2 regions of the Arthrobacter sp. 10T416 genome follow, and region 2 is predicted to be linked to the other one. Evidence: predicted binding sites of a transcription regulator. Region 2 holds the regulator's gene; the other holds the start of a gene.

Region 1 (15,396 bases), on a different contig from region 2:
TCGCGCCGTCCGGCGCCCCGCAGGGCTACCAGCCGCGCTCGGCGAGGCGGTGCGGCTGCGGGATCTCGTCGACGTTGATCCCGACCATGGCTTCGCCCAGGCCGCGGGAGGCCTTGGCGATAACGTCCGGGTCGTCGAAGAAGGTGGTGGCCTTCACGACGGCGGCGGCGCGCTGGGCCGGGTTGCCGGACTTGAAGATGCCGGAGCCGACGAAGACACCGTCGGCGCCAAGCTGCATCATCATCGCGGCGTCAGCCGGGGTGGCGATGCCGCCGGCGGTGAACAGCACCACCGGGAGCTTGCCGGTGGAGGCAACTTCCTTGACCAGTTCGTACGGGGCCTGCAGTTCCTTGGCGGCGACGTAGAGTTCGTCCTCGGGCAGGGCGGCCAGCTTCAGGATCTCGGCGCGGATCTGGCGCATGTGGGTGGTGGCGTTGGAGACGTCTCCGGTGCCGGCCTCACCCTTGGAACGGATCATGGCCGCGCCCTCGTTGATGCGGCGCAGCGCCTCACCAAGGTTGGTGGCACCGCAGACGAACGGGACGGTGAAGTTCCACTTGTCGATGTGGTTGGTGTAGTCCGCCGGGGTCAGGACCTCGGACTCGTCGATGTAGTCGACTCCGAGAGACTGCAGGACCTGGGCTTCGACGAAGTGGCCGATCCGGGCCTTGGCCATCACGGGGACGGACACGGCGTCGATGATCTTGTCGATCATGTCCGGGTCGCTCATGCGGGACACGCCGCCCTGGGCGCGGATATCGGCGGGAACACGCTCGAGCGCCATGACGGCAACGGCGCCGGCGTCCTCGGCGATGAGGGCCTGCTCGACGTTGACGACGTCCATGATGACGCCGCCCTTGAGCATCTCCGCCATGCCGCGCTTGACGCGGCTGCTGCCCGTTACGTTCTTGGCGGACGCGCCGGCTTCGTTGCTTACATCAGGTGTAGACACAAAAACCCCTATGGGTAGATAGATGACCTCGCCGGGGCACGGGCGGCACGCAGATGACAATCTGGCGTACACCGGCTCGCACACACCGGATTACCGGGAACCATTGGCCGGTAAGGCTAATACTAGTCCCCCGCCCGGGCCCGGTTGTATTCCGGTTACGGTGTTCAGGCCGCCTGTTCGGTGGCCGTTCCCTCGATCTCGTCGACGGACTGGCGGTGCACGGCGGCGATCCGCTGCACAATGGTCACGAAGCTGGCCACGGCCAGCAGGCAGAGGGTGGCGAGAAGGACCACCGTGGGCAGGCCGAGACCCGTAAAACCGGTGACCACCAGCACCGAGACCAGCCGTTCGGCCCGCTCAGCGATCCCGACGTTCGCGTGGTAGCCGAGCGCTTCGGCCTTGGCCCGCGCGTAGGACACCACCATGCCCAGCACCAGGCAGACGACGGCGGCGATGGCGATGGGGGTATCGGCGCCGCCGGTGAAGAACCAGATGGCGACGCCGGCGAAGAGCGCACCGTCGGCGACGCGGTCCAGGGTGGAATCCAGGAAGTTGCCCCAGCGTCCGCCGCGTTCCTGCATGCGGGCCATGATGCCGTCAATGACGTCGGAAAAAATAAAGGCCGTGATGAACAACGTTCCCCACCACAACTGGCCCAGGGGGTAGAACACCAGGGCACCGACCACCACACCGGCGGTGCCGATGATGGTGACGGCGTCGGGTGAAATGCCCATCCGCAGCAGCCACCGGGCCAGCGGCGAGAAGAGAGCGGTGAAGAAACTCCGGGCGTGCTTATTCAGCATTCGCGGTCCCCGGGGTCGACGGACCGGCGTCACTGCCGCTGTCGGCGGCCTGCGGCCACGCCTCGGCGACCTGCTGGCGGACTTCGCCGAGCGTCTGGGTGATCGCCTTGGTCTGCGCGATGATCGGGAAGAAGTTCCCGTCCCCGCCCCAGCGCGGCACCACGTGCTGGTGCAGGTGGCCGGCGATCCCGGCACCGCCGGTCACCCCCTGGTTCATTCCCAGGTTGAACCCGCTGGGGTTGGCCACCTTGCGCAGCACCCGCATGGCTGTCTGCGTCAGGTCCGCGAACTCGGCGGTTTCCTCGACGGTCAGGTCCGTGTAGTCCGGGATGTGCCGGTAGGGGCAGACCAGGAGATGGCCGGGGTTGTACGGGAAGAGGTTCAGGACGACGTAGCAGGTCTGTCCCCGGTACACGATCAGGGAATCGTCGTCCTCACGCTCCGGAGCGACGCAAAACGGGCAGTCGTCCGGGTTCTTGAACTGGTGCTGGCCGCCCTTGATGTAGGCCATGCGGTGCGGAGTCCACAGGCGCTGGAACGCGTCCGGCACCCCGGCCAGGCCAAAGTCGTCGGTCACGCCGTCGTCCCCCGGGTAGCCCGGGACAGCGCCTGTGGTCTCCTGCACGTGCTGCTCCCCCGCTAGCTGGCCCGGTTACGGACGGCGTCGACGATCCGCTGGACGGCCTCGGCCACGGGCACCCCGTTGTCCTGGCTGCCGTCACGGAAGCGGAAGGACACGGCGCCGGCCTCGGCGTCGTCCCCGCCTGCGATCAGCACAAACGGGATCTTGTCCTTGCTGGCAGTCCGGATCTTCTTCGGGAAACGGTCCGAGGAAATGTCCACCTCGGCGCGGATCCCGGCGGCCTTGAGCTGGCCGACGACGTCGAACATGTAGTCGTTGAAGGCTTCGGCCACGGGAATGCCCACCACCTGGACCGGCGCCAGCCACGCGGGGAACGCCCCGGCGTAGTGCTCGGTCAGGACACCCATAAACCGTTCGATCGAGCCGAAGAGGGCGCGGTGGATCATGACCGGCCGCTGCCGGGTGCCGTCGGCGGCCTGGAACTCAAGCTCGAACCGCTCCGGCAGGTTGAAGTCCAGCTGGATGGTGGACATCTGCCAGGTCCGGCCGATGGCGTCCCGGGCCTGGACCGAGATCTTGGGGCCGTAGAACGCTGCTCCGCCCGGATCCGGGACAAGCTCCAGTCCCGATTCCTGCGCGACCTCGGCCAGGGTCTGGGTGGCTTCCTCCCAGACCTCGTCGGAACCGACGAACTTCTCGGGGTCCTTGGTGGACAGCTCCAGGTAGAAGTCCTCAAGGCCGTAATCCTTCAGCAGCCCGAGGACGAAGTTGAGCGTGGTGGTGAGCTCGTCCTTCATCTGCTCGCGGGTGCAGTAGATGTGGGCGTCGTCCTGGGTCATGCCCCGGACGCGGGTGAGGCCGTGCACCACGCCGGACTTCTCGTAGCGGTACACCGAGCCGAATTCGAAGAGGCGCAGCGGCAGTTCGCGGTAGGACCGTCCCCGGGAGCCGAAGATGAGGTTGTGCATGGGGCAGTTCATCGGCTTCAGGTAGTAATCCTGGCCGGGCTTGCGCACCGTGCCGTCCTCGTTCAGTTCCGCGTCGATGTGCATCGGGGGGAACATCCCGTCCCGGTACCAGTCGAGGTGTCCGGAGACCTCGTAAAGGTGGCCCTTGGTGATGTGCGGGGTGTAGACGAACTCGTACCCGGCGTCGACGTGGCGCTGGCGGGAGTAATCCTCCATGGCCTTGCGGATGATGCCGCCCTTGGGGTGGAACACCGGCAGGCCGGAACCCAGCTCGTCCGGGAAGGAGAACAGGTCCAGTTCGGCGCCGAGCTTGCGGTGGTCGCGGCGCTCTGCCTCGGCAACCCGTTCCTGGTAGGCCTTCAGGGCCTCCTTGGTGGGCCAGGCAGTGCCGTAGATGCGCTGCAGCTGCTTGTTTTTCTCGCTGCCGCGCCAGTAGGCCGCCGAGGAGCGGGTCAGGGCGAACGCGTTGGAGATCAGCTTGGTGTTGGGCAGGTGCGGCCCGCGGCACAGGTCGCACCAGACGGCGGTGCCTTCCTTGCGCTCGACGTTGTCATAGATGCTCAGTTCGCCGCCGCCGACCTCGACGTTGGAGCCGTCGGCGTCGGACCCGGCGCCCTTAAGGCCGATCAGTTCGAGTTTGTAGGGCTCGTCCTTCATGGCCTCGCGCGCCTCGTCCTCGGAGACAACCCGGCGGACGAACTTCTGGTTCTGGTTGATGATCTTCTGCATCATCTTTTCCAGCTGGCGCAGGTCTTCAGGGGTGAAGGGTTCCTCGACGTCGAAGTCGAAGTAGAAGCCGTCGGTGATGTACGGGCCGATGCCGAGCTTGGCGTCGGGGCGCAACTGCTGCACCGCCTGGGCCATAACGTGGGCTGTTGAGTGCCGCAGGACATTGAGGCCGTCCGGGGAGTCAATGGTGACGGATTCGACGGCGGCACCCTCCGGGAGCGCCTGGTCCAGGTCCTTCAGTTCGCCGTTGACGCGGGCCACAACAACGTCGCGGCGCTCAAAAAAGAGTTCCGCGCCGGTGGTCCCGGTAGTCACCTTGGTCTCTTCGCCGTCGACGAGAAGGGTGATCTGCTGGGCATCTGACACGGGTGTCTCCTATTCAAAGTTAAGGCTTCGTAGCTTGTGGCCCCCGGCCGGGACCCTCCGCCGCCGGAGGGAACGGCAGGGTCTCGGTACGGCTGAGGTCCCAGGCCATGGAGGCGCTGATGCTGATGCCGCGCGGTCCGGTCCGCCGGGTGGTCCCGCGGATCAGCAGCAGCCGGGTGCCGAAGAGTAGGGGACCTGACTGTTCCTGGGCCTCGTGGAAGAACACGGAATCCACGCAGCCGGTGCCGTCATCGATGCTGATGAAGACCACCCGACGGCCGCCGCGCATCGGCGGGGTCTGGGTGGCTACCCGCACCCCGGCCACCAGGACTTCGGTGCCGTTTCGCAACCCCAGGAGCTTGTCCGCCGTCGTCACGCCCAGCCTTTCCAGCAGCGGCGCGTGGCTGGCCATCAGGTGCCCGCTGACGTCCAGGGCCAACAGATCCAGTTCGGCGCGGACCGTCTCCACCAGGGTGGGGGCAGGCAGGCCTCCTTTCAGGTTTTTGAGCTCGACATCGCCCAGGGGCAGGGCGAGCTGGCCCTCTATGATCTCTACGCCTTTACGCTGCGGACGGGTTTGCAGTTGCTGCAGATGCTGGACCAGGTCAGCCCTGTTGGCGGTTCCCCCGGAGGAGCGGTGCAGGGAATCGAAGGCCCCCAGCTGGGCAAGCCGCTGGATGCTGGGTTTGCTCAGCCGTGAACGGGCGCGCAGGTCAGCGAGGGAATCGTAGGGCTGGCCGGCCACGGTGCGTTTCAGCTCGGCTCCGGACAGCCCGTAGATACCGTTCAGGCTCAGCCGGATGCCGAGTTTGCCCTGGTCCGGGCCGGCCTCCACCCTTTCCACCCGGTATTCGGCCTGGCTGCGGTTGATGTCCAGGGGCAGGATGGGAATGCCCAGGCGCCGGGCTTCTGCCACCAGCAGCCGTTTGGGGTACATACCGGGGTCGTGCTCCCAGAGCCCGGCCAGGAACGCCTCGGGATGGTGGGTCTTCAGCCAGGCCGACTGGTAGGTGGGCACGGCGAAGGCCGCCCCGTGGGCTTTGCAGAACCCGAAGCTGCCAAACGCCTTGAGGGTTCCCCAGACCTTGTCCACCACGGCAGGGGTATAGTTCCGTGCCCGTGCCTCACGGCGGAAGAATTCCTCCACCTTGCCTTCCATGACCTCATTGCCGAGGGCACGCCGGAACTCGTCCGCCCTGGCCAGCCCGCAGCCGGTCATCACGTCGAAGGTCTTAAGGATTTGCTCGTGGAAAACCGTCACGCCATGGGTCTCCTGCAGCACGGGCTTGAGGTCCGGATGCGGATAGACCTCAGGGGCGAAACCGTGCCGGTGTTCCAGGAAGGGCCGCACCATGTCCGACTTCATAGGTCCGGGCCGGAAGAGTGAGATGTCGATGATGAGGTCGTTGAATTCCCGGGGCGCCAGCTTGCCGATCAGTTCCCGCTGCCCCGGAGATTCGATCTGGAAGCAGCCCAGGGTGTGGGTGCTGCGGATCAGCTCATAGGTGGGTTCGTCGTCGAGCGGCACGGCGTTGAGGTCGATCCGGCCGTCGGCTGCGATGTAGTCCGGGCCGGTCCCGTCGGAGCCTACGGGGTGGCGGCCGGCCGCCACCACCTCGGCCTTGGACGGGTGCAGCCGGATCACTTCCCGGACCGCGAAGGCCATGGCGCTTTGCATCCGGACGCCCAGCACATCAAGTTTGAGCATGCCCATCGGGTCCATGTCGTGCTTGTCGAACTGGCTCATCGGCAGGCCCAGGCCGCTGGGCTGGACCGGGGTGCGGTCCAGCAGGGTGGCATCCCCCAGGATGACCCCGCAGGGGTGCATCGAAATGTGCCGCGGCAGGCGGTCCAGCCGTTCGGTCAGGTCCACCAGAAGATCCAACTGCTGGTTCTCCGTGAAGTCCCGCTGCTCCACCCGGCCGGCGAATTCCTTCAGTTCCGGTTTCTCCACCAGTGCTTCGCGGAAGTTCCGCGCCGAGAAGCGCCACAGTTGCTTGGCGATCTCATCGATGTCCCCGCCATCCATACCCAGCGCCAGGCCGGCGTCGCGTACCGCCCCGCGGGCACGGTATCCGTTCTGCATGCTCATCAACGTGACGCGCTCGGAGCCGAACCGTTCAAAGATCTTCCGGTAGACGTTATGCCGTTCGGCGCTTTCAACGTCGATGTCGATGTCTGGCAGCGTGGCCCGGTCGCGGGAAAGGAAGCGTTCGAAAATGAGGTCGTGCTGCAGCGGGTTGACCTGGCTGACATCGATCAGGAAATTCACCAGGCTGGAGGCACCCGACCCGCGGGCCGCCGCCCGGACCCCCATGTCCAGGATCATCCGGGACACCTCGGCAACCGTCAGGAAGTAGGAGGCGAAGCCGAGCCCGTCGATGATCCGCAGCTCGTGTTCCAGCCGGGCGCGCAGTTCCTCTGCAGCCTTCCCGGTGATCCCCGGGAAGCGCCGGTTGATCCCGGCCTCACACCGCTGGGTAAGCTCCACCAGCGGGTCGCCGGCGATCCCGATCACGGAGGCTTCGGGCACCACCGGCTGCTTCCACCCCATGTCCGTGACCGGGTCCATCCGGCAGCGGTCCGCGAGCGCCTCGGTGTGGGCCAGCAGGCTCTTGAGGTCCGCGGCGCCGTAGCCAGCGGCATGCATGATTTCCTGGCCCAGACGCAGCATTTGAGCCGGTGTCTTCAGCCAGCCCTGGCCGTTGGGCTGCAGCTGGGGGGCGGCGGAGAGCTCGGGAAGGGATTTCAGGGTGCGGGCGGAATCCAGCACGTCAGCCGTAGCTGCCCCGTCCTCGGCGCAATAGCGCACCGCGTTGCTGAGGACCGCGGGGACCGAGTGCTCGGCGGCGAGTTTGAGCATCCGCACGGCATGGGCGGTGCTGAAGGGTTCCCCGGGCGGGCTGAGCTGGGACACAACCTCTGCCGCGACGGTTCCCGCAGGCATCACATCCAGCCAGCGTTTGAAGAGGGTGCGGGGGCGTAGGTACCGGCGCCCGCCCATGGCCCGCCCCACGTCCGAGTCGGGACCGATCAGAACGGTCAGTACCGGTTCAAGTGTTGTGGGATCGAGGGCGCGTGAGGCCAGCTCAGCCCTGGTCACCGCAACAGGCACCACTCCCCCCGCCTTCCCCGTGGTGCGGGCATGTGCGTCAGAGACCAGCCGGCACAGGGCACGGTAGCCGGCTCCCTGGTTATGCCCGTGGGCGAGCACCACAACACGTCCGCCCAGCTGGGTGCGGAGGTCGCCGTCGTCGTCAAAGACCGCCAGATCCACACCCACCACGGGGTCCAGCCCCGCCGCCATGCAGGCTTTAAGGTGCTTGACAGTGCCGTAGAGTCCGTCGCGGTCAGTGCAGGCGAGCGCCGTGGCCCCGTCGGCGGACGCGGCCGCCGCGAGTTCCTCCGGCCAGGACACCCCGTAGTGGGCGCTGAAGGCGGTGGAGACATGCAGATGGGTGAAGCTCATGCCGATTCAGGCTCCCGCGATGCGTGCAAGGCATCATGGATCCGCAGCACCCGCCAGCGGCCGCTGCCCAAGTGCCGGGTGAGGTCTAGGGTGAAAGTCCGGTCCGGCGTGACGGTGTCCCGGACCTGGACCCGCCAGATCTCGTGGTCGACCAGTCCCGGTCCGCTGCCCAGGGGTGCCCGCTGTTCCTCGGCCCACCACTGCCGCCGCTCGAACCAGCGGACGGGTTCGGCGCAGACCTCGTACTGCCTGCCCTTCCAGGTGACCGTCTGCGGCTGGCCCGCCGGGGAACAGGCGACGTCCACCGACTCGCTGAACATCCCCATGAGGCCTCCCGGCAACTACAAATCCTACAGATTAATTCGAATATATCTTCGAACAAATCAAGTCTACGCCGGGCCCGGGGCAAAACCTAGATGGGGGTGGACGGACGCAAGCCGAGGTAGCAGGATTGAGCCATGAGCTCCCACAGCGCACTCCTGAAGCACGTAAGCATCGCCGCCAAGGATTCAACCTTGGTGGCGAAGTTCGATATTGACGGGAATATCCCGAGTTCCGGGGCCTACGTGGTGGGGCTCGTGGCGGCCACCCCGGACCACTCCCACCAGCGCCGGATGGAAATCGAGTTCATGAACGGCGAGGCCGTCTCCTTTTTCTGCTTCAGCCACGACGGCACGGAGGAGAACTTCGACATCAAGGGCGTGGAGCACTCCGGTAACACCATTACCGGGAATTTTCCGCTCAGCACGGTCATGGGCCTGGCCAAGGGCCACCTCATGACGGCGTACAGCGACTGTGAGGGCAGGGACTACCAGTCCAACGTGCCCGTAGAAGAATCCCTCTAGAGTCGCTCTAGGGGTGTCCTGCCGCAGCCTTAGCTGCTGGCCTTGTAAACTTCCAGCTCCAGCCGGATAAAGGCATCGATCATGCCCCGGTAAGTCTGTTCGACAATGTCGGTGTCGATGTCCTTCTGCTCAGCCGTTGCCTTGACGTGCTCCAGGACGCGTTCAACCCGGCCCGGTGCCCTGACCTCGGCGCTGTCCGCTTTKAGGGTGCCGGCGATCCGGATCAGCCGTTCGCGCCGGCCGATCAGCGCGACGATTTGCTCATCCACTTCGTCGACGGCCACCCGCACGGCGGCGAGCTGTTCCTTGTCGGCCTGGGCGTGTTTGGCGTCACGGTGATGTGTGGACATGTGCATGACAGTATCGAATCATGCAACCACGAGTCGACTTCATCTCATTGGGTGTCCGCAGCGTTGACGCCTCCCGCCGCTTTTATGTCGAGGGACTGGGGTGGCCTGTCCACCGCGAGGTTCCCGGCGAAGTGCTTTTCCTGCAGGCCAACCATGGCCTGATTCTCTCCCTGTGGGATGCGGGCCAGATGCAGGCCGAGGCGGCCACGGACGCCCCGGCCGGCATCCCCTGCATTACCCTGAGCCACAACGTGGGCAGCGCCGCGGAAGTTGATGCCGCACTGCGCCAGGCAGAAGCCGCCGGGGCCGCCGTCGTGGCTGCCCCGAAGACGCAACTCTGGGGCGGGTACACGGGCTACTTCGCGGACCCTGACGGCTTCCGCTGGGAGGTCGCCTTCAACCCCACGTGGACGGTCGACGCCGGCGGCAAAGTCACGGTCTAGGCGCGGCCCTCGGGCCGCCCGCCGCAGCCGTTCGCGCGACCGCGGGGTGTCCCCTAGAACAGGCTGCCGACCGGTTCGATCAGCTCCGGGGAATCGTTCCGGACATTCCCGACGGCGGTGCCCACGGCGTCGATCTTCCAGCCCTCGGCGACGTCGTGCGCGCCGGCCCGGACCAGCCCCACCAGGGCAGCGGCGTCGTCGGCCTGCGGATCCAGCCAGGTCGCCATGGTAGCCCGGTCCATTGGCAGCGGAACGCGGTCGTGCAGCGCCGTCAGTTCGGCGAGCATCCCGTCGGCGTAGCCCTCCGGCGGGGAGTCAGTGGTCAGGATCGACGTGGACAACAGCCAGCGTTCCGGATCCCCCTCGGCCTTGGACGGGTCTTTCCACCATTCGTAGAGGCCGGCAAAGACCACCGGGGAGCCGTCCGCCGGGTGCACGTAATAGGGCTGTTTGCCGCGGCCCTCGCCCTTCCATTCGTAATATCCGTCCGCCGGCACAGCGCAGCGCCGGGCACGGGTGGCCTTCCGGAAGGCCGGCTTCTCCAGCACACTCTCACTGCGGGCGTTGATCATCTTGGAGCCTATGCCGGGATCCTTGGCCCACGACGGCACCAGGCCCCAGCGGGCAATGTGCAGCTGCCGCACCGGTTCGCCGTCCACCAGCCGCTCCAGCAGGATGGGCACGTCCGCCGTCGGGGCCACATTCCACGACGGCGGGATGACCACCTCCTCCTCGAGTCCGGCGTCGAACTCGGCCAGAAGATCCCCCACGGCCCGGGCCATCACGTAGCGTCCACACATGGCACCAGCATGCCATCGGGACCCGCCGTGCGGGAATAGGGCCTCCCGGGTTACGGTTGATCACAGTGACATCCGGCTTTGCCGGCAGAGGCGCTGCCAACTGCGCGCCGCCCACCAGCGTTGAGGAGAACTTCGTGGACTTCACCCCCGATTCCGGCACCATCACCATGTTTTCGACCACCTGGTGCGGTTACTGCAACCGGTTGAAGAAGCAGCTGGACGCCCAGGGCATCGGCTACACCGAGATCAACATCGAGGAAGTCGAAGGCACCGCCGAACTCGTGGAGAAGCTCAACGGCGGCAACCGCACCGTCCCCACCGTCCTTTTCCCGGACGGCACGGCAGCCACCAATCCCTCGGCGGCCGAGGTCAAGACCCGCCTCGCGGCCTAAGTCCCACCAGGACACCCACCACCACACCACCACGGCGCGGACTCCCTGCTGACCCCGGGGTTCCGCGCCGTGCCGCATCCCGTCGCGGACGCGGTGATGAAAGGAGCCACCCATGGTCCACGAAGTCAAAGGCGCGGTCGTCCGCTCCAAGAACGCCCCCGTCACCCTGGAGACCATCCTGGTTCCGGACCCCGGGCCCGGCGAGGCCCTGGTGGATATCCTCACCTGCGGGGTCTGCCACACGGACCTGCACTACAAGCAGGGCGCCATCAACGACGACTTCCCGTTCCTGCTCGGCCATGAGGCCACCGGGGTGGTCAGCGCGGTGGGGCCCGGCGTGACCGACGTTGCCCCCGGTGACCGGGTTGTCCTGAACTGGCGCGCTGTCTGCGGCGAGTGCCGCGCGTGCCGCCGCGGCGAGCCGCAGTACTGCTTCAACACGCACAACGCCACCCAGAAGATGACCCTGGCGGACGGCACGGAGCTCACCGCTGCGCTCGGCATTGGCGCCTTCGCCGAGAAAACCCTGGTGGCCGCCGGGCAGTGCACCAAGGTGGACCCCGACGCCGACCCCGCCGCCATCGGCCTGCTCGGCTGCGGCGTGATGGCCGGCCTCGGCGCCGCCATCAACACCGGCAACGTCGGCCGCGGCGATTCCGTGGCCGTGATCGGCTGCGGCGGAGTGGGCGTGGCGGCCGTGGCCGGCGCGGCCCTGGCCGGCGCCACCACTGTCATCGCGGTGGACATCGACGCCAAGAAGCTCGATCGCGCCAAGGAGCTCGGCGCAACCCACACCGTGGACTCCTCCGGCGTGGATCCGGTCGAGGCGATCCGCGAACTGACCGGCGGCTTCGGCGCCGACGTCGTGATCGACGCCGTCGGCCGCCCGGAGACCTACAAGCAGGCGTTTTATGCCCGCGACCTCGCCGGCACCGTGGTCCTGGTGGGTGTTCCCAGCCCGGAGATGACCCTGGAACTGCCACTGCTGGACGTCTTCGGCCGCGGCGGTGCCTTGAAGTCCTCCTGGTACGGCGACTGCCTCCCATCCCGCGACTTCCCCATGCTGATCGACCTGTACCGGCAGGGCAGGCTCGACCTCGACGCTTTCGTCACGGAGCGGATCACCATCGACCAGATCGAGGACGCCTTCGACAAGATGCACGACGGTGCCGTGCTGCGTTCGGTGGTGGAACTGTGAGCGGCGGAGCACTGCGGATCGACCGCCTGGTCACGTCCGGGACGTTCTCGCTCGACGGCGGCACATGGGACGTGGACAACAACGTCTGGATCGTCGGCAACGACCAGGAATGCGTGGTGATCGACCCCGCCCACGACGCCGGCGCCACCGCGGCCGCCGTCGCCGGCCGGAACGTCAAGGCCATCCTGCTCACCCACGGCCACGACGACCACATCGCAGCGGTCGGCGCCTTCCGCAGCCTGGTCAACGCCCCGGTCTACCTGAACCAGCAGGACTGGATGCTGTGGGACCGCGTCTTCCCCGGGACCGAACCGGAGCACGGCATTGACGACGGCGACACGTTCGAGGTGGCCGGGGCCCGCCTCGAAGCACTGCACACCCCGGGCCACTCCCCCGGCTCGGTGAGCTTCTACCTGCCCGCCGAGGGAACCGTCTTCACCGGTGACACGCTCTTCCAGGGCGGTCCGGGCGCCACCGGCCGGTCCTTCAGCGACTTCCCCACCATCATCGGGTCCATCCGCGACCGGCTGCTCACGCTGCCCGCAGACACCGTGGTGCGCACCGGTCATGGCGATTCGACGACGGTGGGCGCCGAGGCGCCGCACCTGGAGGAGTGGATAGCCCGCGGCCACTGACAGCGCCGCGGGCCGCCACCGCCGCCCAGCCGACTTCGACTAGCCCACTTCGACGAACACCGTGTCGTCGCGGTGGAACATACGGCGGCCCTCGAGGCCGTTGAAGCGGACCCACATCACCGCACCGTCCGGCGTCGACCCGTCCACGGTTCCCGGCCCCAGGTAACGGCCGCCGGCCGTGATCCGTACCGGCAGGCCGCGCGGCAGGGCTGCCCACGGCAGCCGCCACCCGGTACGCGGGAGCTGCCTGGGGTCGCCGGCCGGCGCGGTCATGGCTGCCGCTCCACCGGCGCCGCCGTTCCAGAAGCCGCCGTTACGCCGGCGGCCGCGTACGGTTCCAGGTTGTTGAATGTATAGAGGTGGACGCCCGCCAGGGCCGGCTGCGCCGCCGACAATTCGGCCACGAGGCGGCTGGGCGAGTAGTTGCCGCCGTCGAGGAGCCGCCGGGCCAGCGGGCCCTTGCGGCTGATGAACCGCAGGGACGGTCCCACCCCGATCTTGGTCGCCAGCGAAATGAGCTTGGTCCGTGGAACGGACCCGGCGACGCCGGCCCACACCGGAAGGGTGACGCCTTCGCGGCGGAGCAACTCGACATACCAACTGATCCGGGCCGCCGAGAAGCACATCTGCGTCACCACGCTGGTGGCGAGGTGCTGTTTTTCCAGCAGCGCATCCAGCATGTACAGCTGGCTTTGCCCGGGATGCCCTTCCGGGTACCCGGCAACGCCGGCCGACATGGACCCGCCGGACAAATCGGCGATGTCCTCCAGGAGCCGTGCACTGTTCTGGTACGGGCCGGCCGGCTGCGCGGCATCACCGCCGACGGCAAAAACCTCGGTAATCCCCGCGGTCCGGCACTCGGTGAGGATGCCGGCCAATTGCGCCCGGCTTTCAAGGCTCCTCGCCGCCAGATGCGGGACCACGCTGTAGCCGAGCCCGCGCAGCTGGACGGCTGTTTCCAGGGTGGGTTGGACACCGTGATGGGGAAGGCAGGTCACGGTCAGCGCCGCCCCCGGCGCAAGTCCGGCCTGGACTCTGGTGACGATGCCGGAGGTGGGAATGATTTCCAGCCGCGCCGGCAGTGTGGTGTCTGCCGGGGCGCAATCCGGCTGGGCGGACGGGGCATGGGACGCGGTTGACAGAGGAAGGTGGGTCTTCACAGGGAACTCCAGAATTTGGGCAGGCGGGCGCGGGTCAGCGCAGGATGACGGTGCGGTTCCCTGAGAGGATGATGCGCCCCTCGGAGTGCCAGCGGACGGCGTTCGTCAGGGCCTTGCATTCGGCGTCCCGGCCCACGGCGACGAGGTCCTCCGGGGTATAGGTGTGGTCCACCTCGATGACCTGCTGGGCGATGATCGGCCCCTCATCCAGTTCCGAGTTCACGTAGTGCGCCGTGGCCCCGACAGTCTTGACGCCGCGGGCGTAAGCCTGGTGGTAGGGCTTGGCTCCTTTGAAGCTCGGCAGGAAGGAGTGGTGGATGTTGATGGCCCTGCCGGCGAGCCTGGCCGTGAGGTTGTCGCTGAGGACCTGCATGTACCGGGCGAGGACCACAAGTTCCACGTTGTACGCCTCCACCAGGTCCAGGAGCGTTGCTTCCGCCTCCGGCTTGGTCGCGGGGCTGACGGGCACGTGGTGGAAGGGGATCCCGTGCCAGGTGACCAGGCCCTCGTGGTCCGGGTGGTTGGACACGACGGCGACAATCTCGACCGGGAGTTCACCGATTCTGGCGCGGAAGAGAAGATCGTTCAGGCAGTGCCCGTATTTGGAGACCATAACGAGGATCCGTTGCTTCCGGCCGTGGCGTTCCAGCCGCCAGGTCATCGCCCACTCGGCGGCGACCGGCGCGAAATCCTGCCGGAGCTCCTCGACGTCCGCCGCGGTGCCGGTTGAGACGAAGTGCACGCGCATAAAGAAGTGCTCCACGAGCCGGTCGCCGAACTGCTTGATGTCCACAATGTTGCAGCCGTGGTCCAGCAGGAATTTGGACACCGCGTTGATGATGCCGGGTGATTCGGCGCAGTCGAGGGTGAGGACGAACTCGGCGCCGGGCTCCTCCCGCTGTACAGCTGCGGGGCCGCCGGACTGTGGGGTTGCTGCGGTGCTCACAGGCTATCCACCTTCCGGGAACCGGCAGCTTCATCCTGCTCGGACTGGAGTTCGGCCTTGAAGGCCTCGTAACGGGCCAGGTGCACCGGACGGCGGCGCAGGACCAGCCATGCGGCGCCGAGGATGATGAACCAGACCGGCGTCACCAGCAGGGCCGACAGCGTGTCCGGCTGCGTGGTCAGCGTCCAGAGCACGAAGGCGAAGAAGGCGAAGACGACCCAGACCATGGGCACGCCGCCGGGCATCTTGAACTTCGAGGCATCGTGCAGCTGCGGGCGGCGCCTGCGGAAGGCCAGGTAGCTGGCCAGGATGATGGACCACACGAAGACGAAGCAGACGGCGGAGACGGTTGTAACCATTTCGAAGGCCTTGCCGATGTTCTCCCCCGCGTACATCAGCACGACGCCGGAGAGCAGCAGCACGCACGAAAGGAACAAGGCGTTCTGCGGAACCTTGCGGCGGGACAGCGCTGCGAAGCGGGCGGGGGCGTCACCTTCCTGGGCGAGGCCGTAGACCATGCGGGAGGTGGAGTAAATCCCGGAGTTGGCCGAGGACATGGCCGAGGTCAGGACCACCAGGTTGACCACGGTGGCGGCGGCGCCGAGGCCGGCCAGGGAGAACATGGCGATGAACGGGCTGTGTCCGGCGGCGAACTGGGTCCACGGCGTGACCGACATCAGGATGATAAGTGCGCCGACGTAGAACAGCAGGACACGGATCGGAATGGAGTTGATGGCCCGCGGCAGGTTTTTCTCGG
Region 2 (15,396 bases):
GGTCGGCTGCAACAACACCTGCACGTTCTGCATCGTCCCGGCACTGCGGGGCAAGGAGAAGGACCGCCGGCCCGGCGACATCCTCGCGGAGATCCAGGCGCTCGTTGACGACGGCGCCATCGAGGTCACCCTGTTGGGGCAGAACGTGAACTCGTACGGCGTTGAATTCGGCGACCGGCAGGCGTTTTCCAAACTGCTGCGTGCCTGCGGTGAAATTCCGGGCCTTGAGCGCGTGCGGTTCACCAGTCCGCACCCGGCGGCGTTCACCGACGACGTCATCGACGCGATGGCCGAGACGCCGAACGTGATGCCGCAGCTGCACATGCCACTGCAGTCGGGTTCGGACAAGGTCCTCCGGGAGATGAAGCGGTCGTACCGCTCCACCAAGTTCCTCGGCATCCTGGACAAGGTGCGGGAGAAGATCCCGCACGCCGCCATCTCCACCGACCTGATTGTCGGATTCCCGGGCGAAACGGAGGAGGACTTCCAGGCCACGCTCGACGTCGTGGCAAAGTCCCGGTTCGCCACAGCCTTCACCTTCCAGTACTCAAAGCGCCCGGGTACCCCGGCCGCCGAACTGCCGGACCAGCTGCCCAAAGCGGTGGTGCAGGAACGCTTCGAACGGCTCACCGCGCTGCAGGACCGGATCGCGGCCGAGGAGAACGCCCGCCAGCTGGGCCGCCGCGTCGAGGTCATGGTGACCGCCCAGCAGGGCCGTAAGGCCGGAGAAACCCACCGATTGTCCGGCCGCGCCCGCGACCAGCGGCTGGTGCACTTCTCCGTCCCCGAAGGTGCCGAAACCCCCCGTCCGGGGGACCTCGTGACCGTGACCATCACCGAAGCCGCGGCGTTCCACCTGATCGCCGACCCCGCGGGCCCGGCCGAGTACAGCCTGCGGCGGTCCCGCGCCGGCGACGCCTGGGACCGGTCGCAGGCCGATTCGTGTGGCGCCCCGGTACCCGGCGCGGCCGGCGGCACCACGGGGGTGTCCCTGGGCATGCCCACCCTCCCGCTCCGCGCCCGCTAGCCCGTGGCCGCGCCCGCCCCGCAGGTCACGCCCGCACCCCTGACCGCCGCCCTGCCGGCCCACGGGACCCTCCGCGCCACGCCGCCGGTTATCGCCGTCGTCGGCCCCACCGGCTCCGGGAAGTCCGATCTGGCCGTCGCGCTGGCCGTGGCCCTCGACGGCGAAGTGGTTAACGCCGACGCCATGCAGTTCTACCGCGGCATGGACATCGGCACCGCGAAGATCACGCCGGCTGAACGCAGGGGAGTGCCGCACCACCTCCTGGACATCCTCGACGTCACCGAGGAAGCCAGCGTCTCGGACTTCCAGCAGCAGGCCCGCGCGGTGATTGCGGAGATCCACAGCCGCGGGAAACGGGCCATCCTCGCCGGCGGCTCCGGTCTCTACGTCCGGGCGGTCCTGGACGTACTCGAGTTCCCCGGCACCGACCCCGCCATCCGCGGCCGGCTGGAAGCTGAGGAAGCCGCCGCCGGGCTCGCGCCGCTGCGGGCACGGCTGGAACGGCTCGATCCGGTCTCCGCCGGACGGCTGGGCGATGCGCGGCGCGTGATCCGCGCGCTGGAGGTCTTCGAACTGACCGGGCGCCCCTTCAGCTCCTTTATGCCCTCCCGCGAGTACTTCCAGCCGGCTGTGCAGCTCGGCCTGGATGTTGACCGCGAGCTGCTGCGCGCCAGGCTGGCCACCCGCGTGCACGCCATGGTGGATGCCGGGTTGCTGGCCGAGGTGCAGCGCCTCGACGCCGAAGGGCTGCGGCGGGGCCGGACCGCCTCCCGCGCCCTGGGCTATTCGCAGTTCCTCCGGGTGGTGGACGGCGAGTGGGACCTGGAGACGGCCGCCGAGGACACCATCGCCGCGACCCGGAAATTCGCCCGGCGCCAGCTCACCTGGTTCCGGGCCGACCCCCGGATCCACTGGCTTGACTGGCAAGCCCCCGGGTTACTGGCCCGGGCCGTGGAGCTCTGCGGCTGACAAGTCCGCCCCGGACACCCCGGCAGGGCGCCACGCGCCGCAGCCTGGCCGGCGCCCCGGTTCCACCCCGGCACGCAACGAACTGTAACCTTGGACCATGGACGAAACCCTGGCCCCGGCCGCTGACCACCTTGCTGCAGGAGGCGCCGTGACCCCTGGCGGCCCGAAGTTCTCGAAGGGCCACGGAACCGGCAACGACTTCGTCCTCATCGCGGACCCCAACGGGGCCCTGGCCGTCACCCCGGAACAGGTCGCGGCACTCTGCGACCGGCACCGCGGCATCGGCGGCGACGGGCTCATCCGCGCCGTCCCGTCCCGGCTGCTTCCCGAGGGCCAGGAACTGCTTGCCGCCCACCCCGGCGCGGAGTGGTTTATGGACTACCGCAACGGCGACGGTTCGCTGTCCGAAATGTGCGGCAACGGCGTCCGGGTCTTCGTGCACTTCCTGATCGCCGAAGGCCTGGTGGACCTGCCGGCGGGCGAATCACTGACCATCGGAACCCGCGGCGGGGTCAAGACCGTGGTCCGCACTGCCTCCGGGTACGCCGTGGACATGGGCCCCTGGGAGTTCATCTTCCCCGGCGAAGCCACCGCCCGCGCCATGGACTCGCTGGTCAGCGCCGGCGGCCTGGAAGTGGCCCGGCCGGCACTCTCCGTCAGCATGGGAAACCCGCACACCGTCGTCGCCCTGGCCGAACTCGCGGAGCTGGAGGCCACCGAACTGTTCCGGGCGCCGCGGGTGGACCCGGTTCCGCCGCACGGGACAAACGTCGAGTTTGTGGTGCCGGCCGAGCCGTTGGTCCACGACGGCGTGGGTACCATCACCATGCGCGTGCACGAACGCGGGGTGGGGGAGACCCAGTCCTGCGGCACCGGCGCCTGCGCCGCTGCCGTCGCGATCCGGCACTGGGCCGGCCAGGGTGCACCGGATACCTGGAACGTGGAGGTGCCCGGCGGCGTCGTCGGCGTGAAGTTCTTCGTCGCCGCCGACGGCCACGAGCACGTGGAACTCAGCGGGCCCGCCGTGATCGTCGCTAGTGGGACGCTTTCCTGACCCGCAGGATCCTGAAGGACTTTGACGTACTTTCCCGGGTCACGGTGAAGCTCGCGTCCAACTCGGCCGTAAGCCAGCGCTGAAGTGAGTCGGAGCCCAGGTTCTTCTGTACCACCAGCCAGGCCGAGCCTCCCGCGGCCAGCCGCGGGAGCCAGAGCAGCAGCAGGGCATGGAGTTCATCCTTGCCGATCCGGATGGGCGGGTTGGACCAGATCGTGTCGAACCGCAGCTCCGGGTCGACGTCCCCGGGGGTGCTGGCGGTCACGTTGGTGAGTCCCAGCAGCCCCGCATTCTCGTTTGTCAGCGTCACACAGCGTTCGTTGACGTCCACGGCATAGACCCGTGCGTGCGGCGCCCGCAACGCCATGGTCAGCGCGATCGGACCCCAGCCGCAGCCGATGTCCAGCAGGTTCCCCTGCGGTGCGGGAGCGGGAACATCCGCCAGGAGGACGGCTGTACCCTTGTCGATTCCGTCCGGGCTGAAGATCCCCGCGGACGTCTGCAACTGCCGCTGCCCGCCGGCGAGTTCCACGGTCAGGGGCTTGCGGGTGAACGGCCCGGCCGGCTGGGCGCTGAAATAGTGTGCAGACTCCATAACTGGCCAGATTAGTTGGCGCTCCGGCGGTATGGGAAACCGGCCGGGATCCGCCGCCGTCCGCCCCGACACGGCGGCCCATGGCGCGGGGGGCCGGTCTGCTAGGCTAAAAACATGATCCTTAACTTCAAGTAGCCGGCCGGATTTTCCGCACCGACGTCTTCTGTACCGGCGCCTTCCGCACCGACAGCTGTGCTGGCGCCATCGGAAGTCCCGCCCCGGCAGCGACGCAGGTACTTACCTTCCGCTCAGCGCGCCTCGTGATCACTGCATCACTCCCACGGCGCCGGATTTGCTTGGAGTCACTCCTCTTGGAACCCGACCGTCCGCGTGCACAGAACGCGGGACCTTACGGCAGGGGTACCAACCGGTCCCGGCAGCAACGCATCCCGGCGGGCGCACCCGGTTAGAACCAGCGCACACCAGCCAGCTCACCAGCTGCCCGCACATCCGCGGCGTTCTTAAACCGCCGCAGCCCGCACTCACCGCTCCGGACCGGAGCCCCACCCCGCCGTCGGCGCCGCCGCCGTCCGGCACCCGAGGAGGCATGGATGACCACCAGTCGTCAGCCCAGCGCGAATACCGCGCCACGAAACACCGAACGGCACTATTCTGAGAGTGCAGACCCTTCGAAGGAGACCATGACCAGCCAGCCCAACCCCGGTTCCGATTCAGCCGCCCAGGACATGAGTCCTGCGGAAATCCAAGCTGTTATCGACCGGATCCTCTCCAAAGACGCCCCGGCATCCAAGACCGGCCAGGGTGCCGGCGACGGTGATGCCGCCGAGTCCCGGCCGGTCTTCGGCAAGGCGCAGGCATTGTCGCAACTGGATGAGGAACACAGCAGCTACGACGGCGACCAGCAGGACCTCGAGGAACGCCGCGCCCTCCGGCGGACGGCCGGACTCTCGACAGAACTCGAAGACGTCACCGAAGTCGAATACCGGCAGTTGCGCCTGGAGCGGGTGGTGCTGGCGGGGCTGTGGACCGAGGGTACCCTGGCCGACGCCGAGAACTCCCTGCGCGAGCTCGCGGCGCTGGCCGAAACCGCCGGATCCGAGGTCCTCGACGGACTGGTCCAGCGGCGCGCCAAGCCGGACCCGGGCACGTTCCTCGGCTCCGGCAAAGCCCAGGAGCTCAAGGACATTGTGATGTCGACAGGCGCTGACACCGTGGTGGTCGACGCCGAACTGGCGCCCTCCCAGCGCCGTGGCCTGGAAGACATCGTCAAGGTCAAGGTCATCGACCGCACGGCCCTGATCCTGGATATTTTCGCCCAGCACGCCAAGAGCCGTGAGGGCAAGGCACAGGTGGAACTGGCACAGCTCGAATACCTGCTCCCGCGCCTGCGCGGCTGGGGTGAGTCGATGTCCCGCCAGGCCGGTGGCCAGGTGGGTGGTGCCGGTGCCGGTATGGGCTCGCGCGGCCCCGGTGAGACCAAGATTGAACTGGACCGGCGGCGGATCCGCACCCGGATGGCCAAGCTGCGCCGCGAAATTGCGGCGATGAAGCCGGCGCGCGAGACCAAACGGGCCAACCGGCGTCGTAACGCCGTACCGTCGGTAGCCATTGCCGGTTACACCAACGCCGGCAAGTCCTCGCTGCTGAACCGGCTGACCGACGCCGGCGTCCTGGTGGAGAACGCCCTGTTCGCCACCCTGGACCCCACCGTCCGCAAGGCGGAAACGGCGGACGGACTGGGCTACACCCTGGCCGATACGGTCGGATTCGTTCGCTCGTTGCCCACCCAGCTCGTGGAGGCCTTCCGCTCCACCCTGGAAGAGGTAGCGGATTCGGACCTGATCCTGCACGTCGTCGACGTCTCCCACCCGGACCCGGAGGGCCAGATTGCGGCCGTCCGTTCCGTGTTCAGTGAAGTCGATGCCCGCAAGGTGCCGGAAATCATCGTCCTGAACAAGGCCGACGCCGCCGATCCCTTTGTGGTCGAACGGCTCAAGCAGCGCGAGCCACGCCACGTAGTGGTCTCTGCCCGTACGGGCGAGGGCATCCCGGAGCTGCTGAGGGCCATCAGCGAGGGCATCCCGCGGCCCAGCGTGAAGATGGAGCTGATGATCCCGTACAACCGCGGGGACCTGCTCAGCAAGCTCCACGAGACCGACGCCGAGATCATTAGCCTCGACCATGTGGAAGCCGGCACCAGGGCCGTGGTGATGGTACGCGAGGGCCTTGCGGCCGAACTGGACGCCTTCCTCAGCAATGACTGAACCAGCAGTAGCCGGGGAGGCGGCAGCATCGCCTGACGCCGGCCGGTCAGAAGACGGAACGTCCACAACAGGCGCATCCAAAGGCGGCCCGTCCGGCGAGGAGTTCGTGGTTGAACTCCTCGACCGGGCGGTCGCCGGGATGGGCGGCCAGAGCCGTGAGGGCCAGCACGAAATGGCCCGGCAGGTGGCGCGCGCCATCGACACCGGCGACCACCTGCTGGTCCAGGCGGGCACCGGAACCGGCAAGTCCCTGGCGTACCTGATTCCGCTGATCGCCCACTCGCTGGTCAGCGACAAACCCACCCTGGTTTCCACCGCCACCCTCGCGCTGCAAACCCAGATCGTGGGCAGGGACCTCCCTCGTCTCCTGAAAACCATTACGCCGGCCCTGGAGCGGCCGGTGAAAGTCGCCCTGGTGAAGGGCCGCGCCAACTACGTCTGCCGCCACAAGCTCGAGGGCGGCTTCCCGTCCGAGGAGCCCGCCGAGGGGCAGCTTTTCTCCCTCGGCGAGGACACCTCCGTGCCGCATTTCGCCGCGGCCATGGGCGGGCCCTCGTCCCAGCTGGGCAAGGAAGTGGTCAGGCTCCGGGAGTGGGCCGAGGAGACCCAGACGGGCGACCGTGACGAGCTGATGCCGGGCGTCACCGACCGCGCCTGGCGCCAGGTGTCCGTCACCTCGATGGAATGCCTGGGGGCGCAGAAATGCCCCCTCGCCGCCGAGTGCTTCAGTGAACTCGCCCGGCAGAACGCCGCCGACGCCGACGTCGTGGTCACCAACCACGCCATGCTCGCCGTCAGCGCCTTCGAGGGCCTCGCGGTGCTGCCCGAATACGACGTCGTTGTGGTGGACGAGGCGCACGAGCTCCAGGACCGCGTCACGGGCGCCGTGTCCGGGCAACTGTCCGTCGCGATGGTGCACGCCGCGGCATCCGGTGCCCGTAAGCACACCGGGATCACCGTGGATGCGCTCAACACCGCCGCCGCCAACCTCGAACTCGCCATCGAAGGTGTCCCAAGCGGGCTGATGCCGAACGGCCTGAACAGCGAACAGCTGGACTGTGTTGACCAGCTCCGCGACGCCTGCCGCGCCGCGCTCTCCGACTCCAAGGGGGATAGCGCCACCCCGGCCGACGGCGGCCGGCAGCTCACCCGCTCCCGCCTGATGGTGATCCTGGAGCTGTGCGAACGGCTCCTGGCCGCCAAGGAAAACCGCGAGGTGGTCTGGTTTTCGCGCAACAGCAGCTTTGACCCGCAGCAGGGTTACTCACAGCCGGATGACTCCGCGCCGGCCCTGGTCAACATCGCCCCGCTCAGCGTCGCCGGGCGGCTGCGCGAAGGGCTGTTCGCGGACCACACAGTCGTTCTGACCTCGGCGACCCTCGCCATCGGAGCGGCGTTCGAGCCCGCAGCCGGGGGACTGGGACTGGTGGGGCCCGGGGCGCCCAGCTGGACCGGCGTCGACGTCGGTTCCCCGTTTGAATATCCAAAACAAGGCATCCTGTACGTCGCCAAGCACCTGCCCAAACCGGGCCGCGGTACCTCCCCGGAGGCCCTCGACGAACTCGAGAAGCTGATCCGCGCCTCGAACGGCGGGGCACTGTGCCTCTTCTCCTCCCGGCGTGCTGCCGAGGAGGCCGCCGAGGCGATGCGGCCCAGGTTGGGCCTGAGCATCCTCTGCCAGGGCGAATCGACCATGACGGCGCTGGTCAAGCAGTTCGCGGACGAGCCGGACACCTGCCTGTTCGGGACAATGTCGCTGTGGCAGGGCGTTGACGTACCGGGTAATTCCTGCCGCCTCGTGGTCATCGACAGGATCCCGTTCCCACGGCCCGACGATCCCCTGATGACCGCCCGCTCCCGGGCCGTGGCACAGTCGGGCGGCAACGGTTTTATGAGTGTCTCTGCGACCCACGCGGCCATCCGCCTGGCGCAGGGCGCCGGCCGGCTGATCCGTTCGACGTCGGACAAGGGCGTGGTGGCCGTACTCGATTCCCGGCTGTCCACCGAGCGCTACGGCGGCTTCCTGCGCGCGGCGCTGCCACCGTTCTGGCCCACCACGGATCCGGCCGTGGCGCTGGCCGCCCTCGACCGCTTGGCCAAGGCCCCGGCCGCCGGATAGGCCGGAAACTTCTGCCCCAACGCCACAGGCCCCGTCCGGAACATCGGACGGGGCCTGCTGAGTTGGTGCTTGGTGGTTCCCGGTTAGAGGGAGCGCAGTACGGACACGACCTTGCCCATGATGACGGCGTGATCGCCGAGGATCGGTTCGTACTGGGTGTTCTGGGGGAGCAGCCAGGTGTGGCCGTCGCGCTGGCGGAACGTCTTGACGGTGGCCTCGTCGTCGAGCAGCGCGGCCACGATGTCACCATTGACGGCGTCGTTCTGGCGGCGGACCACCACCCAGTCACCGTCGCAGATGGCGGCGTCGATCATCGAATCCCCCGCCACCTTGAGCATAAACAACTCGCCGTGGCCCACCAGCTGGCGTGGCAGCGGCATAACGTCTTCCACGACCTGATCGGCCAGGATCGGGCCGCCGGCGGCAATCCGGCCCACGAACGGCACCATCGCGGTGTCCGTGGCGCTGGCCAGTTCCGAGACGGCGAGGCCGCCCACGGCCCGCAGACCGCTGGACTTCTCGACGCCGGAGATGGGGGTGGCGCCGCCGTCCAGGGTTAGCGGCATCAGGACTTCCATGGCACGGGGCCGCTTGGGGTCCCGCCGCAGGTAGCCGAGCTTTTCCAGCTGTGAGAGCTGGTGGGTGACGCTGGAGAGGCTGGCGAGCCCCACGGTGTCACCGATTTCGCGCATGGACGGCGGGTAGCCGTTGTCCGTGACCGAACGCTGGATCGTCTCCAGGATCTTCTTCTGCCGGACGGTAAGGCTCTTCGGCGCCCGACCGGTCTGCGGGCTCCGTTGGGTAGCCCTCCCGCCGGCGGCTTGTGCTGCCATATTCGCCATGCCTTTCCGTTCCGCCCTGCGGACCTTGCCGCCGGGCCGCTGTGGCCTGAAAACCCCCGGGGCCTAAAAATGTCAGACCCCGTTGTTGAACTTGAACTGTCCAACCGCAGGTGAACTCACCAGCGGTTGTTCCGTGATTCAAAAGTAGGCCAGCACACCATGTTTTTCAAACATTTGTTCTAGCGAGTCTCGACAATGTTCGTTCATAGGTGCTAAAACAGAACAAGCAGAGTTCGAATATGTGTTCGAAACCTGTCGACGGGAACCGAATGCAGGTTTCGATTCTGTGTTCTAAGTTTCGCAGTCGCAGGTTCGCCTATAAAGGTCACGCGTTCGATGGTTCGGCCGGTTGGCGGCGGGTACATGGAGTACGCCGGGCGGCACAGAGAGGTCCAGGAGGGCTTAGTTATGTCAGCAGTAAGCGTTATGTCCGGTTCGTTCGGCACCATCAAGTCCCGCACGGCCGTGCCCCAAGCGGCAGCACGCCAGGCGCCCCTGCGGCTGACCCGCCGGGGACGGTTCGTCTTCATCGGCCTGCCGCTGATCGTCCTGGCTGTCCTGGTCCTGTCTCTCGCCGGTTTCCTCAACGCCCCCGCCAAAGCGGCCGACTCCGCCGCGGAGCTCTCGGTGACTCCCGCGGTCACCGTCACCGTCCAGCCGGGCGAATCCCTCTGGGCGATCGCCGGCGCCGTGGCACCGGAACGCGATCCCCGCGACGTCGTGGCCGACATTGTCCAGCTCAACAACCTCGGCGCCGCCCGCGTGATGCCCGGCCAGCAGCTCTTCGTCCCCTCCAAGTAGGCAGGGCCCCCGCCGGCGAATGACCAGCCGGCGTGTGAGTGAACGCCCCTGGTGAACCCCGGCAGCCCTTACGGGGCGGGCATTCCGGGGTCACAGTTTCGGGGCGGGCCCGGGTCTCACTTAAACTGGGCGGGTGACTGACCAGCTAGAGCGACTCAACCGACTGCCCCTCCGCACAAACCTGCGGGGCCTGCGCCCCTACGGCGCACCCCAGCTGGACGTGCCCATCCTGCTGAACGTCAACGAGAACACGCACGGGGTCCCGGCCGACGTCCGCGCCGCCATCGCCGAGGCCGTGACCGAGGCCGCCGCGGGGCTGAACCGCTACCCGGACCGCGAGTTCACCGAACTCCGCGAGGCCCTCGCCGAGTATCTGGGCCACGGCCTCGAAGCGGACAACATCTGGGCCGCCAACGGGTCCAACGAAGTGCTCCAGCAGATCCTCCAGGCCTTCGGCGGCCCGGGGCGCACCGCCCTCGGCTTCCCTCCCACGTACTCCATGTACCCGCTACTGGCCGCGGGGACGGACACCGAATACATCGTGGGAGTCCGCGCCGAGGACTACGGCCTCAGCGCGGAATCGGCAGCCCGGCAGGTCCGCGAACTGAAGCCCAGCGTGGTCTTCCTCTGCTCGCCGAACAACCCCACCGGGACAGGCCTGGGCCTGGATGTTGTGGAGGCCGTCTATGAGGCGGGCCAGGAAAGCCAGACCATCGTGATCGTCGACGAGGCGTACCACGAGTTCGCCCACGACGGCACACCCAGCGCACTGACCCTGCTGCCCGGCCGCGAGCGGCTGATCGTGTCCCGCACCATGAGCAAGGCCTTCGCCCTCGCCGGCGCACGGCTCGGCTATATGGCGGCCGCCCCGGAGGTCACGGACGCCCTCCGCCTCGTGCGGCTGCCGTACCACCTCTCCGCCATCACCCAGGCAACGGCCCTGGCCGCCCTGCACCACCGCGTGGCGCTGATGGCCGACGTCGAGGACATCAAACGCCAGCGGGACAGGATCGTCTCCGAACTGATCCGGATGGGCCTCAAACCCGCCGCCTCGGACTCGAACTACGTCTTCTTCGGGGGCCTGGATAACCCGCACGAGGTCTGGCAGGGGCTGCTGGACGCCGGGGTGCTCATTCGCGACGTCGGCATTCCGGGACATCTGCGGGTGACAGCCGGCACTGAGACGGAAACCACAGCGTTTCTGCAGGCCCTCGAACAGATCCTGACCGGCCGCCAAGCACCGTCCGCCTAGACTTAACCCAGGACCCACGCACACCGCCCTGTTCGCCGGGGCGCCGCCTTCATCCAAAGGACACCCACATGAACAACCCCGGAGCAGCCGCGGCCCAGGCCCGGACCGCACGCCTGGAGCGGACCACCAGCGAGTCGTCCGTCCTGGTCGAGATCGACCTCGACGGCACCGGTGTATCGGACATCAGTACCTCCGTGCCGTTCTACGACCACATGCTGACGGCGCTCAGCAAGCACTCCCTGATCGACATGACGGTCAAAGCCACCGGCGACACCCACATCGACGTCCACCACACCGTCGAGGACGTGGCGATCACCTTCGGCGAAGTCCTGCGGACCGCGCTGGGCAACAAGGCCGGGATCCGGCGCTTCGGGGAGGCCACCGTGCCGCTCGATGAGGCCCTCGCCCAGGCCGTCGTCGACGTCTCCGGCCGCCCCTACCTGGTCCACGCCGGCGAACCGGCCGGCCAGGAGTACCACCTCATCGGCGGCCACTTCACCGGCTCGCTGACCCGTCACGTCTTCGAAGCCATCACCCTGCACGCCGGCATCTGCCTGCACATGAACGTCACCGCCGGCCGCGACCCGCACCACATCGTCGAAGCCCAGTTCAAGGCGTTCGCCCGGGCGTTGCGCGCCGCCGTCGAACCTGACCCCCGCGTCGAAGGCATTCCCTCCACCAAGGGCGCGCTGTGACCGGAAAAGTGCTCCGCGACGGGGCCATCATCAACCCGGACGGGGACCGGAAGCCGGCCTCGCCCGCAGGCAAGCCCACCGTCACGGTGCTGGACTACGGCTCCGGGAACGTCCGGTCGGCCGTCCGCGCCCTCGAACGCGCCGGGGCCGAGGTCATCCTCAGCGCCAAGGCCGAGGACGTGCTGAACGCTGACGGGCTGGTGGTCCCCGGCGTGGGGGCCTTCGAAACCGTGATGAAGGAACTCAAAGCCGTAGACGCCGTCCGGATGATCGGGCGCCGCGTTGCCGGCGGCCGGCCCGTACTCGCGATCTGCGTCGGCCTCCAGGTGCTCTTCGAGGCCGGGGTGGAACACGGTACCGTCGCCGAGGGGATGGGGGAGTGGCCGGGCAAGGTCGAGCTCCTGCCGGCCGAAGTGGTGCCGCACATGGGCTGGAACACCGTCACGGTGCCGGAAGGGTCACGCCTCTTCGCCGGCGTCGAAAACGAACGCTTCTACTTCGTCCACTCCTACGGTGTGCAGCACTGGGACTTCGACGTGATCCAGCCGCGGATGGCTGCCCCGCTGGTCACGTGGTCCGAACACGGGGCACCCTTCATCGCCGCCGTGGAAAACGGCCCGCTCTGCGCCACGCAGTTCCACCCGGAAAAGTCCGGCGACGCCGGAGCGCGCCTGCTCCGCAACTGGGTGGACAGCCTGCGCGGCGCCGCCCGCGCCGTTCCGGCCCCGGCCACCGCCCCGGCCGTTCCCGCCCCGGAAGGAACGGCCTAGATGTGGTCCCTGGTCCTCATGGGCCTCGCCGGACTGCTGGTTGGCGGAGCCCTGTCCTTCCGGCAGCAGAAGAGCCCGCTCTGGGTGCAGATCGTGTTTTACGTCCTGGCCGCGATGTCCCTCCTGGCCGCCTACCTCCTGACGCTGCCCGGCAAGTAACCGGCCCCGCAGCGACGAATTCCTGACCCCTAATCCGTGAGGACCCTCCGATGACCACCGAAACCGCGCTGCCCGTCCTTGAGCTGCTCCCCGCCGTCGACGTCGTAAACGGCCAGGCCGTGCGCCTTGTCCAGGGCGAGGCCGGCAGTGAAACCAGCTACGGGACCCCGCTGGAAGCCGCGCTGAACTGGCAGGACCAGGGCGCCGAATGGGTCCACCTGGTGGACCTCGACGCAGCCTTCGGCCGCGGTTCGAACGCGGAACTCCTGCGCGAAGTGGTGGGCCGGCTCGACATCAAGGTGGAACTCTCCGGCGGACTGCGCGACGACGAGTCCCTGGAAAAGGCGCTGGAGCTTGGGGTGGCCCGGGTCAATCTCGGCACGGCGGCGCTCGAGAACCCCGAGTGGACCGAACGCGTGATCGAGCGGTTCGGCGACAAGATCGCCGTCGGCCTCGACGTCCGCGGCACCACCCTCGCCGGCCGCGGCTGGACCAAGGAAGGCGGCGACCTCTGGGAGGTCCTAGGCCGTCTGGAGGACGCCGGCTGCGCCCGCTACGTCGTCACCGACGTCACCAAGGACGGCACGCTCCAGGGGCCTAACGTTGAACTGCTCCGCCAGATGGTCGAGAAGACAGGAAAGCCCGTGGTGGCCTCCGGCGGCATCTCCAGCCTCGAAGACCTCAAGGTCCTGCGCTCGCTCGTGCCCCTGGGTGTCGAGGGCGCGATTGTCGGCAAGGCCCTCTACAACGGCAACTTCACGCTGCCCGAAGCCCTCGACGTCGCCGGCCGCCGCTAGCCCGGACCCTTCATGGAGCCCAACACCCAGCCCGGCCCGCGCGCCCTGCCCGGCCACATCGCCGCCGCCCTTGCCGGGGCGGGCGGCCCGGCCGATTCCGCCGGGCAGCCCTGGGCCGGCCGGAGCCTCACCGGCGAAGACGCGAAGATCCACAATTTCGAGGACGACGACGGCGCTGCCGACGCCGGCTATCTCGTGACCCTGGCCGATCTCGCTGCCGGCCGCGGGGACGAGGCGGCCGTGGTGGCGGCCCTGGCAACCGCACGGGTGTTCGTGCCGATCCTGGCCACCCTCGCCGAGGAAGCGGAGGCCGTCGCCGGCCCCCATGGCGACCACGTCCATGGCGACAAGCAAGCGGATATGGCCCTCGTGACCCTCAAGGCGCCGGACGGCCGCACGGCGCTGCCGGCCTTCACCTCGGCCGCGGCCCTGGCCGCCTGGCATCCCGAGGCCAGGCCCGTGGCCGTGTACGCGGCGCGCGCCGCGCTGTCCGCCGTCGCCGAAACCGCCGAACTGCTGGTGCTGGATCCCGGCTCCGCCACCACCTTCGTGGTGCGCCGGCCCGCCGTCTGGTCACTCGCCCGGCAAGAGGCCTGGACACCCAGCTACAGCGATCCCGCGGTGGCCGCATCGGTCGGCGACGCCGCTGCCGGCATCCCGGCGCTCCGCCGCGTGGAGATCCACCCGGGCGGCGGGGTTGCCTCAATGCAGGCCGGCGGGCAGCAGCTTGCCGGCGGCGGCTCCGGTCCGGAACTGCGGGTTGTGCTGTACCTTGAAGACGGACTCGACGCCGCCGCGGTGCAGTCCCTCGTGGCCGGCCTCAACGAGGCCCTGGCCCGGAATGAAACATTTGCTGAACGGGTTGACTCGATGGAAATCAAGTTGCAGCGCGCAGCTCAATAGGCCACGGCCCGCACCCAGAGTTCCCGGTGCTGCCGACGGCAGTACACAAAGGAATGCAGTTTCGTGAATTTCGCGCTTTACCGGGACCTGCTGGCTGTGCGGCCCATCAGGAACCTCCTGCTGGTGGGTATGGTGGCCCGCATCCCGCACTCGGCCGCGGGGGTCCTGCTGACCCTGCACATCGTCCTGAGCCTGGGCCAGGGGTACGCAGCCGCAGGTGCGGCCGCCGCGGTGATGACCATCGGCATCGCCGTCGGGGCCCCCTGGCGTGGCCGCCGGGTCGACACGGTGGGCCTGCGGAAGGCCCTCATCCCGTCCGTTGTCTCGGAAACCGTTATCTGGTCGATCGTGCCGCACGTCAGCTATGAACTCCTGCTGCCGCTGGTGTTCGTCGGCGGCCTGCTGACGCTGCCGATCTTCAGCGTCGTCCGCCAGTCGCTGGGAATCCTTGCCAGCGGCGAGCAGCGCCGGACGGCGTTCGCCCTCGACGCGATCAGCACGGAGCTGGTCTTTATGATCGGTCCCGCCGCCGGAGCACTGGTGGCCACCGCGGGTTTCTCCGTGCTGGGGCTCACGGTGGTGGGCGTTGCGACGTCCCTGTCCGGTCTGTTCCTGATGTGGATCAACCCGCCCACACGCAGCACCACGACCGGCCCGAAACCGGAGCAGGTTTTCGCCGCGGCCCAGCAGGAAGGCGCGGAGGCAGCATTGGTCGCCGCCGCGCCCGCCCACCTGCAGGAGGCTGCAGCGGAGCTGGCGCCCCTGGCGGCTGCGGAGGAGCGACGCAAGGACCGGCTTGGCCTGCGGCATAAGGTCATCCACAACTTCGCCTGGTTCACCGCGGCAGTCGCGGCTGTCTTCGCTGTCGCGTCCGGGGCCGGCATGGTCCTCAGCGGTACCGACGTCGGCATCGTCGCCGCCCTGCAGACCGGCGGGCATCAGTCCGAAATCGGAATCGTCTTCCTCTTCTGGTGCGCGGCCTCGGTGCTGGGCGGGCTCGTCTACGGCGCCATGCACCGGCCCGTCTCGCCCATCCTGCTCCTCCTCGGCATGTCAGCACTGACGCTGCCGATGGCGTTCGCTCAGGACACCTGGACCCTGGCGTTGCTGTCCCTGCTCCCGGGCCTGCTCTGCGCACCCGTGCTCTCAGCCGCCTCCGAAAAAGTGGCCGACCTGGTGGAGGAGGGC

What was found. The regulator LexA, encoded in region 2, represses DNA repair genes until DNA is damaged. The targets are predictions, from matches to a motif close to TCGAACANNTGTTCGA.
Region 1: a site for LexA is predicted at 8,233-8,248, ahead of AC1DBE_RS02290 (DUF6504 family protein). Genes of this name have one in related genera too.

What each region holds. Positions count from the first base shown of each region.
Region 1 is NZ_JBFTHI010000001.1:501,893-517,288, forward strand. Features, by position in the region: gene pdxS (pyridoxal 5'-phosphate synthase lyase subunit PdxS) at 26-952, opposite strand; gene pgsA (phosphatidylinositol phosphate synthase) at 1,117-1,755, opposite strand; gene AC1DBE_RS02275 (HIT family protein) at 1,745-2,380, opposite strand; gene thrS (threonine--tRNA ligase) at 2,395-4,401, opposite strand; gene AC1DBE_RS02285 (DNA polymerase III subunit alpha) at 4,421-7,870, opposite strand; gene AC1DBE_RS02290 (DUF6504 family protein) at 7,867-8,196, opposite strand; gene AC1DBE_RS02295 (hypothetical protein) at 8,329-8,715, shown strand; gene AC1DBE_RS02300 (chorismate mutase) at 8,745-9,071, opposite strand; gene AC1DBE_RS02305 (VOC family protein) at 9,086-9,508, shown strand; gene AC1DBE_RS02310 (SOS response-associated peptidase) at 9,562-10,308, opposite strand; gene AC1DBE_RS02315 (mycoredoxin) at 10,443-10,700, shown strand; gene AC1DBE_RS02320 (S-(hydroxymethyl)mycothiol dehydrogenase) at 10,813-11,898, shown strand; gene AC1DBE_RS02325 (MBL fold metallo-hydrolase) at 11,895-12,533, shown strand; gene AC1DBE_RS02330 (hypothetical protein) at 12,573-12,806, opposite strand; gene AC1DBE_RS02335 (methylenetetrahydrofolate reductase) at 12,803-13,693, opposite strand; gene purU (formyltetrahydrofolate deformylase) at 13,728-14,639, opposite strand; gene cycA (D-serine/D-alanine/glycine transporter) at 14,636-15,396, opposite strand, start outside.
Region 2 is NZ_JBFTHI010000016.1:42,454-57,849, reverse strand. Features, by position in the region: gene miaB (tRNA (N6-isopentenyl adenosine(37)-C2)-methylthiotransferase MiaB) at 1-1,027, shown strand, start outside; gene miaA (tRNA (adenosine(37)-N6)-dimethylallyltransferase MiaA) at 1,079-1,996, shown strand; gene dapF (diaminopimelate epimerase) at 2,094-3,050, shown strand; gene AC1DBE_RS14915 (class I SAM-dependent methyltransferase) at 3,031-3,645, opposite strand; gene hflX (GTPase HflX) at 4,287-5,870, shown strand; gene AC1DBE_RS14905 (ATP-dependent DNA helicase) at 5,863-7,989, shown strand; gene lexA (transcriptional repressor LexA) at 8,073-8,822, opposite strand; gene AC1DBE_RS14895 (LysM peptidoglycan-binding domain-containing protein) at 9,240-9,632, shown strand; gene AC1DBE_RS14890 (histidinol-phosphate transaminase) at 9,766-10,884, shown strand; gene hisB (imidazoleglycerol-phosphate dehydratase HisB) at 10,953-11,579, shown strand; gene hisH (imidazole glycerol phosphate synthase subunit HisH) at 11,576-12,349, shown strand; gene AC1DBE_RS14875 (hypothetical protein) at 12,350-12,508, shown strand; gene priA (bifunctional 1-(5-phosphoribosyl)-5-((5-phosphoribosylamino)methylideneamino)imidazole-4-carboxamide isomerase/phosphoribosylanthranilate isomerase PriA) at 12,559-13,305, shown strand; gene AC1DBE_RS14865 (SseB family protein) at 13,318-14,208, shown strand; gene AC1DBE_RS14860 (MFS transporter) at 14,272-15,396, shown strand, end outside.